Regions from separate parts of the Paenibacillus sp. MCAF9 genome, predicted to be linked through region 2. Evidence: predicted binding sites of a transcription regulator. Region 2 holds the regulator's gene; the other holds the start of a gene.
What was found. Region 2 encodes CtsR, which represses protease genes until heat stress. Its sites were predicted from a motif close to ATGGTCAATAAAGGTCAAACA; they were not measured.
Positions count from the first base shown of each region.

Region 1: the regulator CtsR is predicted to act here: its motif matches at 4,472-4,492, upstream of clpP (ATP-dependent Clp endopeptidase proteolytic subunit ClpP).

Region 1 is NZ_JBFREL010000031.1:37,735-45,024, forward strand. Features, by position in the region: gene tpiA (triose-phosphate isomerase) at 1-344, opposite strand, end outside; gene AB4Z45_RS27790 (phosphoglycerate kinase) at 384-1,568, opposite strand; gene gap (type I glyceraldehyde-3-phosphate dehydrogenase) at 1,744-2,748, opposite strand; gene AB4Z45_RS27800 (sugar-binding transcriptional regulator) at 2,837-3,901, opposite strand; tRNA gene AB4Z45_RS27805 (tRNA-Arg) at 4,175-4,249, shown strand; gene clpP (ATP-dependent Clp endopeptidase proteolytic subunit ClpP) at 4,566-5,150, shown strand; gene AB4Z45_RS27815 (HPr family phosphocarrier protein) at 5,328-5,597, opposite strand; gene whiA (DNA-binding protein WhiA) at 5,803-6,732, opposite strand; gene AB4Z45_RS27825 (gluconeogenesis factor YvcK family protein) at 6,739-7,290, opposite strand, start outside.
Region 2 is NZ_JBFREL010000032.1:45-7,334, reverse strand. Features, by position in the region: gene radA (DNA repair protein RadA) at 1-1,178, opposite strand, end outside; gene AB4Z45_RS28010 (antibiotic biosynthesis monooxygenase) at 1,555-1,911, opposite strand; gene clpC (ATP-dependent protease ATP-binding subunit ClpC) at 2,042-4,501, opposite strand; gene AB4Z45_RS28000 (protein arginine kinase) at 4,504-5,583, opposite strand; gene AB4Z45_RS27995 (UvrB/UvrC motif-containing protein) at 5,612-6,133, opposite strand; gene AB4Z45_RS27990 (CtsR family transcriptional regulator) at 6,169-6,630, opposite strand; rRNA gene rrf (5S ribosomal RNA) at 6,937-7,053, opposite strand; partial or broken rRNA gene AB4Z45_RS27980 (23S ribosomal RNA) at 7,213-7,290, opposite strand, start outside.

The DNA.
Region 1 (7,290 bases), on a different contig from region 2:
TGAACCTTCTTGTTTACGATCTCATCTGATTCCGCGAAATAAGCGCGGCGCTCGGAGTGACCGATAATTACGTATTTCACACCAAGATCCTTCAGCATAACGCCGCTGATTTCACCTGTGAATGCACCGTTGTCTTCAAAATGTACGTTTTGTGCTCCAATAGCAATCGACGTACCTTTCGCAGCTTCAACAAGTGCCGGAAGTGTTGTGTATGGCGCGCAGATCACGCTCTCTACACCTGCAACTTCAGCTTTGCCTTTAATTTCGGAGAAAAATGTTACAGCCTCGGATACCGTTTTGAACATTTTCCAGTTACCTGCAATAATCGGTGTTCTGTTGCTCATGCGTAATCCTCCTCAAATCTATATAGTTGGGTAAATGTATTATTTATCGTTAAGAGCAACTACGCCTGGAAGCACTTTGCCTTCCATAAACTCTAGGGAAGCGCCGCCGCCTGTCGAGATGAAGTCCATTTTGTCAGCTAGGTGGAATTTCTCAGCTGCTGCTGCGGAATCGCCGCCGCCAATTACAGTATAGCCAGCTGTTTCTGCGCAAGCGCGAGCAACGGCTTGTGTACCATGGGAGAATGGCTCGATTTCGAATACGCCCATAGGTCCGTTCCATACAACCAGCTTGGAGTTTTTGATCACATCAGCATAAAGTTCACGTGTTTTAGGACCGATGTCGATGCCTTCCCAATCAGCAGGGATGCTGTCAACGTCAACGATTTGCGTGTTAGCGTTAGCGCTGAAATCGTCAGTTACAACGATATCAACTGGGATCAAGAAGTTTTTGCCTAGTTTTTTCGCTTTTTCCATGAACTCAAGAGCCAAATCAAGCTTGCTGTTGTCTACAAGCGATTTGCCGATTTCGTGGCCTTGTGCTTTGAAGAATGTATAAGACAAGCCGCCGCCAATGATGACATTGTCAGCAATTTCAAGCATTTTATCGATTACAGCGATTTTATCTTTAACTTTCGAACCGCCAACGATCGCTGTGAAAGGACGCTCTGGGTTGTTAAGCGCTTTGCCTAGTACTTCAAGCTCTCTCTCCATAAGAAGGCCTGATACAGCTGGCAAAATGTGTGCAATGCCTTCTGTCGAAGCGTGAGCGCGGTGAGCAGCGCCAAATGCATCGTTTACGAACAGGTCAGCAAGTTTTGCAAAAGCTTTCGCTAGTTCTGGATCGTTTTTCTCTTCACCTTCATAGAAACGTACGTTTTCAAGCAACAGCACATCACCGTTGTTTAGTGCAGCAACTTGTGCTTCGACAGCTTCACCGATAGCTTCGTTCGCTTTCGTTACTTGCTTTCCAAGCAGCTCGGATAGACGTACTGCGGAAGCTGTGTGGCGAAGCTCTTCTACTACTTGACCGTTCGGACGTCCAAGATGACTTGCAAGAATAACTTTTGCGCCTTTTTCGATCAAAAAGTTGATTGTAGGAAGCGTTTCACGAATACGCTTGTCATCCGTAATTTTTCCATCTTCAAGCGGCACGTTAAAATCAACGCGAACAAATACTCGTTTACCAGCTAGTTCTGCAACATCACGTACACTTTTCTTATTCATCTATGAAGCCTCCCGAAAATGTGTTATGGAAAGGTATAGCGGTAGAATACAAAAAAAAGAAGGGCGTTCCTTCAAAGAAGAAACGCCCCCATGACTTACGACTCTAGAAGCCGCAAATCAAAAACCTTAGCTCCGCATGCGCGGAATGCTGCGGTCTTTAGTCCGTCTTCTTTGCTTACAGACCTTTGCTAGCAATGTAAGCAGCAAGATCAACTACGCGGTTCGAGTAGCCCCACTCGTTGTCGTACCATGAAATAACTTTAACCATGTTGCCTTCAACAACCATAGTCGAAAGACCATCGATTGTGGAAGAAGCAGGGTCGCTATTGTAGTCGCTTGATACAAGCGGCAATTCGTTGTAGTTCAAGATGCCTTTAAGAGGACCGTCAGCAGCTTCTTTCAATGCTGCGTTAACTTCTTCTACAGTAACATTAACTTTAAGCTCAGCTACAAGATCAGTTACAGATACGTTAGGCGTAGGAACGCGCATTGCCATACCGTTTAGTTTGCCTTTAAGCTCAGGAAGAACAAGTGCAACAGCTTTTGCTGCGCCAGTTGAAGAAGGAATGATGTTCTCAGCAGCTGCGCGAGCACGACGCAAGTCTTTGTGAGGAACGTCAAGAACGGATTGGTCATTTGTGTATGAGTGAATTGTAGTCATCATACCTTTAACGATTCCGAATTTGTCGTTCAATACTTTTGCGAAAGGTGCTAGGCAGTTCGTTGTGCAAGAAGCGTTGGAAATAATGGTGTGTGCCGCAGCGTCGTATTTATCTTCGTTAACGCCGATAACTACTGTAATATCTTCGTTCGTTGCAGGTGCGGAGATGATAACTTTTTTAGCGCCGCCTTGCAAGTGAAGCTCAGCTTTTTCTTTCGCTGTGAAAATACCAGTTGATTCAACTACGATTTCAACGCCTACTGAACCCCAAGGAAGGTCTGCAGGGTTGCGCTCTGCGAATACTTTGATTTCACGGCCATTTACGATAAGCGCGCCTTCTTTAGCTTCAACAGTACCGTCAAGTTGACCGTGTGTTGTATCGTATTTCAGAAGATGTGCCAGTGTTGCAGTATCCGTAAGATCATTTACTGCCACGATTTGAACATCAGGGTTGTTCAGTGCTGCGCGGAATACGTTACGGCCGATGCGACCAAAACCATTAATACCAACTTTAACCATTTTTGTTTCCTCCTAAGCGTTTTTAAAAGATTTATGAATATATTTCAAGACATTTTGCAGGTATGCCTTAACAGCAATTTGCAAAGCGTCATGATTCCTTATTGCTTTCTTCTTGACTGTGCTTCTCTTGATCGATCAAAGCTACGATTTCAAGTGCAGCTGCTTCATCCGTTACGAGTACATCATTGTGTCCAAAGCGCATCACTGCCGCTATAGCCTCGCCTTTGCTCTTGCCGCCGGCTACACCTATAACAACTTCAGTTTTAACAATATCCTCGAGCCGTAACCCCACCGTTTGCATTTTGTGCACGACAGCGCCTTTTCGGTCAAAATAAAACCCGAACGACTCCGCCAAAGCACCCTCAGCTTCCATCGCATCAATAACTTCACGCTCTAGCCGCCTGCGTCTTGCCATAACCATAGCATCTCCGATACCATGTACAACGATGCGAGCACTGCGGATGACATCCACAATTTCTCGAATGTTCGGCTCCTGCATAATAGATGCAAAAGCTTCCTCTCCCAGATGATCCGGCACATGCAGAAGTCTGTACTGCGCTCCTGTACGCTTAGCCATCATGGAAGCAATCGTATTCGCTTGGTAATCCAAGCTCTCCCCTAGACCGCCTCTAGCCGGTACGAACAAGTTCGTATTCAGCTGAGAAGAACTAATCAGTTGATTCGACAGCTGTGCAATCGTCGTTCCGCCTGTTACAGCTACAACGTCGTTAGGCTGCATTACCTTGATAAGCACCTGACATCCCGCACGACCAAGCTCTCGCTTTGTTTGGGCAGAGACTTCCGAATCGCCAGCAACTATAATGACCTGTGATAGGCCGTAGTGACTCCGAATCGTTTCCTCCAGTTCGGATAGTCCGAACATTGTCTTGTAGAATGGCTCAAGCTGCTCTAATAGAAGCTTGCCTGAATCGCTAATCCGCATGCCTCCCGAATGAATCTCTAGCAGCCCCTGCGTCTTTAGGAAATCGGTCTCTGCCCGAAGCATACGCTCCGTCATCGATAATACAGAAGCCAACGTTCGACGTCCGATTAAATCCGATACCATTACTTGATGCAAAATCGAATATCGTTTCTTCATGACCTCTAGCAGATCAGGCACAAGCTGCTGCTGCAGTTCAATGATCTGACGCATTTCTCATCCTTCACTCCATCGGCCTATAGCGTATTCGCTTCAAATACGTTGGACTCAATATGTCCCGCGGTATCATTTCAAGTCCCACCTTTAGTTTATCGGAAATAACCAATTGTAGCAATAGCCGATTATCAATTGGAAACGGTTTCCGACGCATTTTTAACAAATTTAATTTTTGAACATCGCTTGCTTTAAAATCTTTAATATCATATAATCATTTTTGCGACTATTTTCTTACAAAAGCAGATAGCAGCAACAGCAGCTTTTCCTTATGCGCCCGTGGTCCAATGGATATGACGCAGCCCTCCGAAGGCTGAGATCTAGGTTCGATTCCTTGCGGGCGCGCCATTACTTTTTATTATCGCAAGTTCAAACTCTATATTGATACACACGAACCGTTCCTATACGCTGGAACGTTTTTTTTATTTTAAGCAACGGCCAAGTGATTAATCTCCCGCTACAACATCCAACCTATGCCTCATGGAAAACACTCCAAATTGCGCTTGTATATTTCATCCAATCCACTTCAAACCCATTTTTTTCGTATACGCAGCAAGGGAATTGCAGACCTGTTTGACTATCTTTGACTTTTGACTTTTCATCCGTTATTATGAGAATACGATTTAACCATTCATTGTTTTTTAGGAGGGGGCTTACGTTGGATATGAATTTCGTTCCTATGGTTATTGAGCAAAACAATCGGGGTGAGCGTGCGTATGACATTTACTCTCGCCTACTGAAAGATCGCATTATTTTTCTAGGATCAGGTGTAAATGACGTGGTGGCCAACTCCATCATCGCTCAATTGTTATTCCTGGCGGCAGACGACCCTGAGAAGGACATTTCTCTTTATATTAACAGCCCGGGCGGCTCAATTACGGCAGGCATGGCTATTTACGATACGATGCAATATATTAAACCTGATGTATCTACGATTTGTGTAGGTATGGCTGCTTCTATGGGTGCTTTCTTGCTTACTGCAGGTGCAATTGGCAAACGTTACGCGCTTCCGAACAGCGAAGTCATGATCCATCAGCCACTTGGCGGTGCAGAAGGCCAAGCAAGCGATATCGCCATTCGTGCAAAACGCATTATCGGCATGCGCGACAAGCTGAACGGTATTTTGGCAGAGCGCAGTGGACAATCGCTTGAACGTATCGAGAAAGATACAGACCGCGATTACTTCATGAGTGCAGCAGAAGCCAAAGAATATGGCTTGGTTGATAAAGTAATTGAGAAACTCGCATAATTCATTCCGATTCCGCTAGGTAATAGGTTTGAACGCAAAAAAGAGCAAGTTCGGATTCATCCGAGCCTGCTCTTTTTTTATTGCAAACACATTCGTAAGATTATTTTACATTCCATATAAAAAAAGAGCTGCCGCCGCAAGCTCATAATGAACCTGCGTGACTTCTCTCCTTCTTCATTATTGGTTCTCCAGCTCTTCTTTGCTTACCAAAGCGACTAAAGCGTTTACAGCCTGTTCTGCGTCCGAACCCTCAGCACTAATGGATACTTCAGTGCCAGAACTGATAGCCAAACTCATAATACCCATTATGGATTTAGCGTTTACTTTTTTGTCGTCTTTCTCTACAAATACTTCGGAGGAAAATTTGTTCGCTTCTTGTACGAATAATGCTGCTGGTCTTGCATGTAGTCCAGTCTTAAGACGAACAACAACCGGAAGCCTTGTCATGGAAACCATACCCCCTATATTTTTCTCAATCATTAGCATGCGGCAAAAGCGTATACGGCTCTGTTTGCCGTCTTCTGGCTGCAAAAGCTCGTTTCCGGACAAAGATAAGATGTGTAAGTATCAATGCTGCTTATTCTTATCTTTAAAAATTGCGTCATTTTAAATTATTATATCATTATACCAGCTGATGCACTAGGATAAAAGTTCAGACACCGCGGATTTTTTCCGCAAGTGCGTCGATTTTGCGCAAACGATGGTTTACGCCTGACTTACTGACCTTTCCTCCGAGCATTTCGCCGACCTCTGTCAAATTCATATCCGGATGCTGAAGCCTTATTTCAGCTACTTCCTTCAGCTTATCAGGCAAGCTATCCAGTCCTACCTCACGTTGAAGCAGTTTGATGTTTTCGATCTGACGAACAGCTGCACCGATCGTTTTATTTAGATTGGCCGTTTCGCAGTTTACGATCCGGTTTACTGAATTGCGCATGTCGCGCATGATTCGAACATCTTCAAACTTGAACAGAGCTTGGTGCGCACCAATAATATTGAGGAGCTCGATAATTTTCTCGCCCTCTTTGATGTAGAAGATAAATCCCTTTTTTCGTTCAATGCATCTCGCGTTTAGATCAAATTTGTTCGCAAGGTCAACTAACGACTCACAATGCTCTTGGTACATCGAAGAAATTTCCAGATGATAAGATGAACCTTCTGGATTGTTAACCGATCCGCCAGCAAGAAACGCACCCCGTAGATAGGAGCGTTTGCAGCAAGGCTTGCGAATGATTTCCTTATCGATGCCTAAATTGAACATAAAGCCTTCCGATACAATTTTGAGCTCGCTTAATATTTCCTGAACTCTAGCCGGTATACGGACAATATACACGTTGTTTTTTTTCAATCTCATCTTTTTACGGACAAGCAGCTCTACATGCACATCATAATGTTTTTTGAGCAGGGAATAAATCCTTCTGGCAATCGCGGCATTTTCCGTTGAGATGTCCAAAACGACTTTGCGGCTAGATACGCTAACCGAACCATTCATCCGTATGAGTGCAGATAGCTCCGCTATCTCACAGCAGCTGTCCGCTTCAATTAATGTCAGCTCTTTCTTTGTTTGGGCCGCAAATGACATTGTGTATCACCTCTTTCGTAACATCCAGTTCTCTACCAGCTTATAAATATGATGGCTTAAGCGTTCGGCATCATGCCGAAGAAAAGTGCGAAACAATACTAGCCGATCCGCAATGACTTCATATCCCTTTTGCGTAACTGCATCTAAATCCAAATGGACGGCCTTTGCGCCAAGCTCAGCATATCTGCTTTCGATTTGCGGCGGAATTTCGCCGTCATTTACAATGACATAATCGAATAGATGTTGACCGATATGAGCATGAATGGCATCAAGGTGATCGCCTACCGAATAATTATCAGTCTCCCCAGGCTGCGTCATAACATTACATACAAATAATTTTACCGCTTCTGATTCCACGATGGCAGTTGCCAGTTTAGGAACTAACAAGTTTGGAATAATACTTGTATATAAGCTGCCCGGTCCAATCAATATAGCATCGGCCTGTTCGATGGCCTCGACCGCCTCTCGCAGCGGTTCGACATCGGCTGGTTCCAAAAATACTCGTTTAATGACCTTGCCAGCTTTCGGAATCATGGATTCCCCTGTGACAATGCTGCC
Region 2 (7,290 bases):
CCAAAAATAACGTCATACGGCTTCGTTGGCGCATCGCGAAAACTGGAGGCTATGCTGACCGCCGCTGCTAGATCGACTGCCGGCTCGTCAAGCTTAACTCCGCCAGCTACGTTCAAGTAAGCATCCTGTGTTTGTAGAAACATGCCGTTCCGCTTCTCCAACACCGCAATAATGAGTGCCATACGGTTATGGTCGATACCCGTTGACATTCTGCGCGGGGATGGAAAATTAGTTGTGGCCACAAGTGCCTGAAGCTCAACAAGCACAGGCCTTGTGCCTTCCATGCTTGCAACTACGGTTGACCCTGATACACCAAGCGGACGCTCCGATAAAAACAGCTCAGAAGGATTCGAAACCTCTCGCAGTCCATCCTCGCCCATCTCGAAAATGCCAATCTCGTTCGTCGAGCCAAAGCGGTTTTTGACTGCCCTTAAAATTCTGTACGTATGATGGCGCTCCCCTTCAAAATAAAGAACACAATCCACCATATGCTCTAGAAGCCTTGGCCCCGCAATCGCGCCTTCCTTCGTAACATGGCCGACGAGCACCGTCGCAATTCCTTTAATTTTGGCCACTCGCATAAAGTGCGCCGTGCATTCTCTTACCTGCGATACACTCCCGGGAGCCGATTGAACATTTGGATCGTAGACGGTTTGAATGGAGTCAATAACGAGAAAATCCGGCTGGACTGATTCTATGGCATCGTTAATTTGCTCCATATTGGTTTCGCATAATACATAAAGCGATTCCGTCAGCGCACCAAGTCGATCTGCCCTTAGCCTTGTTTGCCGCACGGACTCCTCCCCAGAAATATAGAGCACCTTCAATCCCTTCACCGCAAGCGCATGAGACGTTTGCAGCAACAGCGTTGATTTTCCGATTCCGGGATCTCCGCCAACAAGAATTAGCGAGCCTGGAACAACACCTCCGCCGAGCACCCGATTAAGCTCAAGCATCCTTGTTTCTATACGAGGCTCTTGCCCACTTTCTATATGTATGATGGACTGCGGCTTTTCTTTCGCATGAAACGACGACAATCCGACGCCCTTCGTTTTCACAACGGTTTCTTTCTCTTCCACCATCGAATTCCAAGCGTGGCAGCCGGGGCATTTCCCCAGCCATTTTGGCGATTCTGTTCCACATTCCGTACAAACAAATTTTGATTTAATTTTGGCCATTCTGTACTCCTTAAACGTTATGAACCAGCGTAAATGAATGATGCCAGCCCTAGCGATTGTGCTTAAAATCACACTACATAAAGTTTACCATTTTATCCTCCATGTATAAACCCACATTGTTAATGAAAAAAAGGAGATAACCTGCTTATTATTCGTTTCCCACAGCTAAGCTTATCCATTTCACGTCTTTTCATTGTTATCCACAGAATTACGAACAAGTTATCAACATTGTCCACAACTCATCAACATATCCCCAAAGCCTTTTTCTATAAATACAACATAAAAAACGCCCTCGTTATCCACAGTGGATAAGAGAGCGAAAGATTAGTCACAACGCAGAATATTTATTAGAGCTCCAAATGATAAATAAATAGAATTAATGCTGCTTAAGCTCAATTCCAGCTTGCCGAGCAACCAAAACGCGATGCGTTGTCAATTGTGAGCCGAGCATCACACTTTCCGTTTGCTGACCTGCCTCGCCCTGTTGTCCCCCGCCTCTATGAGCGTGCGCTTGCCGAAAAGAATCACTGTTCACCCAGCCCTCAAAGGAAGCTTTGGTTTCCCAAGTCGTGCTTACTTTAAGCTCATCATATTCTTCTAAGCCTTCCGTTAACAACACTTCCATGCGCACAAAACCAGGCGATAAATCTATGCCTTTGGAGTTTTGAAATCTACTCGCCACCGTCTCCCCGTGGCCTTTTTTTACTTTTATCGTATTGGTGACAACTATCATCGTTGTTCCTCCATTCTATGTAACGCTATAGCCTTATTATACGATAATGATTATCATTGTCAATTTATTGCATTAATAAAAACTGTCCCGCAAGCAGCTATTCTGATTGCGAGACAGTTTACTATCATGCTTATTTTGTAGTGGATTCTTCTGGCTCTTGTTCGGAAATCGATTTGGTAACGGTTAGACCGCCATCCTTCTCATCGATTGTGAACGTATCGCCTTTTTGGATTTTACCCATCAACAAATCTTCGGACAAACGGTCTTCGATATGTTTTTGAATTGCCCGGCGAAGCGGACGAGCTCCATATTGCGGATCGTAGCCTTCCTTCGCAAGGAAGCTTTTTGCTGCATCCGTCAAGATGAAGTCAACCTCCTGCTCACGCAGACGCTTGCGAAGCTCATCCGACATGAGTGTTACGATTTGAGCAATATGCTCCTCGCCAAGCGAATGGAACACGATGCTTTCATCAATACGGTTCAAGAACTCCGGACGGAAGCTTTTCTTAAGCTCGCCAAGCACTTTATCCTTCATTTGCTGGAAGTCGCGTCCCGCATCCTGTACGGCTGTGAAGCCGAGCGAGGAATTACGCTTGATTTGATCCGCTCCAACGTTAGAAGTCATAATAATCAGTGTGTTGCGGAAATCGACAACGCGGCCTTTGGAATCAGTCAATCGACCATCCTCCAGCACCTGAAGCAATATGTTAAATACTTCAGGGTGAGCTTTCTCAATTTCATCTAATAACACAACGGAATATGGCTTGCGGCGAACTTTCTCGGTTAACTGTCCGCCTTCTTCATAACCTACATAACCAGGAGGCGCTCCGACTAGACGGGATGTCGAATGTTTCTCCATATATTCCGACATGTCGATACGGATAACCGCATTTTCATCTCCGAACATCGCTTCTGCAAGTGCTCTGGCGAGCTCCGTTTTACCAACGCCCGTTGGACCTAAGAAAATGAATGAGCCAATTGGACGCTTCGGATCTTTCAAGCCGGCACGCGCACGACGAATCGCTCTGGATACCGACTTCACGGCATCATCTTGACCAATGATGCGATCATGAAGAATATCTTCCATTTTCAGAAGTCGTTCCGTCTCTTCTTCAGCCAGCTTGCTAACAGGAATACCTGTCCAGCTAGCTACAACCTGAGCAATATCCTCTGGTGTCACTTCAGAATCAGTACGGCCTTGTTTTTCTTTCCACTGGTTTTTGGTAATATCAAGCTCTTCGCGAATTTTTTGCTCCGTATCGCGAAGTGCTGCTGCTTTCTCGAATTCTTGGCTTTGAACCGCTGCATCCTTCTCCTTGCGGATATCTTCCAAACGGTTTTCAAGCTGCTTCAAGTTTGGCGGTACAGTGTAAGAATGCAAGCGTACCTTTGAACCGGCTTCATCAATAAGGTCAATCGCTTTATCTGGCAAGAACCGATCCGGAATGTAACGATCCGATAATTTAACTGCTTGCACGATAGCTTCATCCGTAATTTTCACACGGTGATGAGCTTCATAACGATCGCGTAAGCCGTACAAAATTTGAATCGCTTCTTCTGGAGATGGCTGATCAACCGTTATAGGTTGAAAACGACGCTCAAGCGCTGCATCTTTTTCAATATATTTGCGGTATTCATCAAGAGTAGTTGCACCGATACATTGCAGTTCACCGCGTGCTAATGCAGGTTTCAAAATATTAGATGCATCGATTGCACCCTCTGCTCCGCCTGCGCCAATCAACGTATGAAGCTCATCGATGAATAGAATAATATTGCCCGCTTGGCGGATCTCATCCATGATTTTCTTCAATCGATCTTCAAACTCACCACGGTACTTTGTACCTGCAACTACGGAGCCCATATCCAGCGTCATGACACGCTTATCACGCAAAGTTTCGGGAATTTCATTCTCGATAATCTTCTGCGCGAGTCCTTCGGCAATTGCTGTTTTACCGACGCCCGGTTCCCCGATTAGTACTGGATTGTTCTTCGTACGGCGGCTAAGCACTTGAATTACACGCTCAATTTCTTTGCTCCGGCCGATCACAGGATCCAGATTTCCTTCCTTCGCATAAGCAGTTAAATCTCTTGCAAGTCCATCGAGCGTAGGCGTGCTAACATTCGCTGGCGAACCGTGATTGCTTGAAACAGCTTCACTGCTGCCAAGAAGCTGAAGGACTTGTTGACGAGCCTTATTTAGGCTAATGCCAAGATTGTTGAGCACACGTGCCGCAACGCCTTCTCCTTCACGGATGAGACCAAGCAAAATATGCTCTGTGCCAACGTACGTATGTCCAAGCTTTCTTGCTTCATCCATCGAAAGCTCAATTACTTTTTTCGCGCGTGGCGTATAGGCAATGTTGTTGGGCTGCTCTTGACCGCGACCGATCAACGCCTCAACTTCATCTTGGATCTTCTCAAGCCCAAGTCCTAGTCCAATTAATGCTTTAGCCGCTATTCCTTCCCCTTCGCGTATAAGGCCTAGCAAAATATGCTCCGTACCAATATTGTTATGTCCGAGACGAACCGCTTCTTCTTGCGCCAATGCAAGCACCTTCTGTGCTCGCTCCGTGAATCTTCCAAACATCATATTTACGCACCCCCATGGCCTTTTTCACCACGCAATTGCTTGCGTATGAGTTCTGCTCTCCTGAAATCTCTCTGCTCTGGACTCATCTTCTCGTCGAAGGTTTGTTGTAAAAATCCAGGCTGAGTCATGACCAAAAGTTCATTCAACACTTGTGGCGTTACATCTGATAAAATGCCAAGGTCTGCACCAAGCCGCACATCTGACAACCGCTGCGCAGCTTCCTTGGAATCCATAATTGAAGCATATGCTAAAATACCGTATGAGCGCTTCACGCGATCCTCTGTCCTCAGCCGCGACTCATGCATAAGACGTCCCCGTGCCGCTTTCTCATGCTCGATGATTTGCCTTGCAACACCATAAAGATTTTCAATAATTTCATTCTCGGATTGCCCCAGCGTAATTTGGTTAGACACCTGAAATAAATTCCCAAGCGCTTCACTGCCTTCGCCGTACAAGCCTCTTACCGCCAAGCCTACCTGTGTAACAGCTGACAATATCCGATTGATTTGAGACGTTAAAACGAGTGCCGGCAAATGCATCATGACGGATGCCCTTATGCCTGTGCCCACATTCGTTGGACATGTCGTCAAATAACCGCGTTTCTCATCAAATGCATAATCAGCCGACTCTTCAAAAATATCGTCAATTCCGCTGGCCAATGCCCATGCCTCCTGGATTTGGAAACCTGGATACAGACATTGAATGCGCAAATGATCTTCTTCGTTAATCATTATGCTAACTGATTCATTATCGCTTAAAATAACGGCCCCACATCGCGATTCGTTCGCTAAATTGGGACTGATTAAATGCTTTTCAACAAGCACCCTTTTATCAAGCTCGCTTAAATCTGACAAAATAATGGTCTCAAATGATCCAATTGACTGCAGCTTGCCGCTCTGGCTAACTTCAGTCAGCTGATCCATGACATCCTTAGATTGCTGATTTGTTGCAAGTAATGGAAAAGGCTGATGACGTAAATTTCGGGCTACTCGCACTCTGCTGCTAATGACAATTTCAGATTCAGGACCTGCGTCCTTCATCCATTCGCTGAGTGCATGCTGTGAGAATCGATGCTTAGTCAAGAGGTTCCTTCACTCCTTCTATGCCAGCCTACAGGTCTGCCATTTTGCGCTCTAATTCACGTATTCGATCACGCAGCTCAGCCGCGCTTTCAAATTCCTCTTGATCAATCTTCTCCTGCAGATCCCGCCTCAGCTGTTCAATCTCGCGCTTGCACTGGATTTGCCCGCCTGAGCGCTTAGGTATTTTACCGCTGTGTACGGTGCTGCTGTGAATACGTTTGAGAAGTGGATCAAGCTTACCTTCGAACGACTGATAACAAGAGCTGCAGCCGAATCGACCGATTTTGCTAAACTGTGTATAGGTCAGTCCACATTCCTCGCAGCGCAGCGCTGGCTGCTTGATGCCGGTAATCGTCGACCCGCCAAGCTGTTCGAAATCAAGAAGCCCCGATAGTAAGCTATGAATAGAAAAGCTATTCGGCGCGCCTGGAATGCCTTCGCCTTTCTCACGAGCACAGCTTTCACAAATATGAAATTCGGTCTTCTCGCCATTAATGATTTTTGTGAAATGAAGCGTAGCCGGTTTTTTACCGCAATCTTGGCAAAACAAGCCTGATCCCTCCTCCCGGTATAAACGGTTTGTCATTATTTGACCAACAATGAGATAAGCATGGACCTTAACAACCTTGCACGAATTTCATCCCTTAGCGGCAGCTTCAATGCAATGGTATCGCGATGCACAGCCGCACGGAGCAGATTTCCCTCGCGCTTAGTGATAAGTCTTGCTTCCTCAAGCTGATAAATAAGCCCTTCCGCTGCACCTTGATCGACACATTCTCCAACCGTTTCTTCGATATGGAATTGAATCGCCTTTAATGCAGGAAGCTCAATCCGTTGTATTCGGATATAGCCTCCGCCGCCGCGCTTACTTTCAACCATGTATCCTTTCTCCATGGTAAATCGAGTACTAATTACATAGTTGATTTGCGACGGTACACAAGAAAATTTGTCAGCCAGGTCATTGCGTTGAATTTCTACTGCGCCCTCTGGACTTTCTTGAAGCATAAGCTTCAAGTACTGTTCGATGAGATCGGAAATGTTACGCAAACCACCAACCTCCCTGAGAAATAACCAATAAAACTAAAGTTGAAACATAGGTATTAATGAGGTCTTGCAATCAAATCAGAATATACACCGAATATTCGGACAACTGACTTTGACTTTCTTTGACCTTGATTTTATTATATGCAATTTCAGCAAAAGGTCAAGTGCTCGGCAAAATTGATTTTCCATTAGCTTGGTACGCTTGCATGCTGTTTATACATAGCCAGATTCATTTATATGATTAATGCTTATTTTCTGCATGCAAAAACAACAAAAAACCTATCGCATATTATGCGATAGGTCTCTCGTGCTTGGCGGCGTCCTACTCTCCCAAGACCCTGCGGTCTAAGTACCATCGGCGCTGAAGGGCTTAACGGTCGTGTTCGGTATGGGAACGCGTGGTTCACCTCCGCCATCGCCACCAAACTGGATTTTTCGTTGAAATGCAGTCCTGAGTCTCCTCAGAAAAGATCCAACCAAAGTCCTTCAAGGTGTTTACGCCCTGAAAACTGGATACGAAAGATTAGGCTTGCTGAAGCCTTTATGCTGCTGTCTACCGGATGTATGGGTCACAGTAAACGTGTTTAGGATAAGCCCTCGACCGATTAGTATTCGTCAGCTACACACATTGCTGTGCTTCCACCCCGAACCTATCAACCTCGT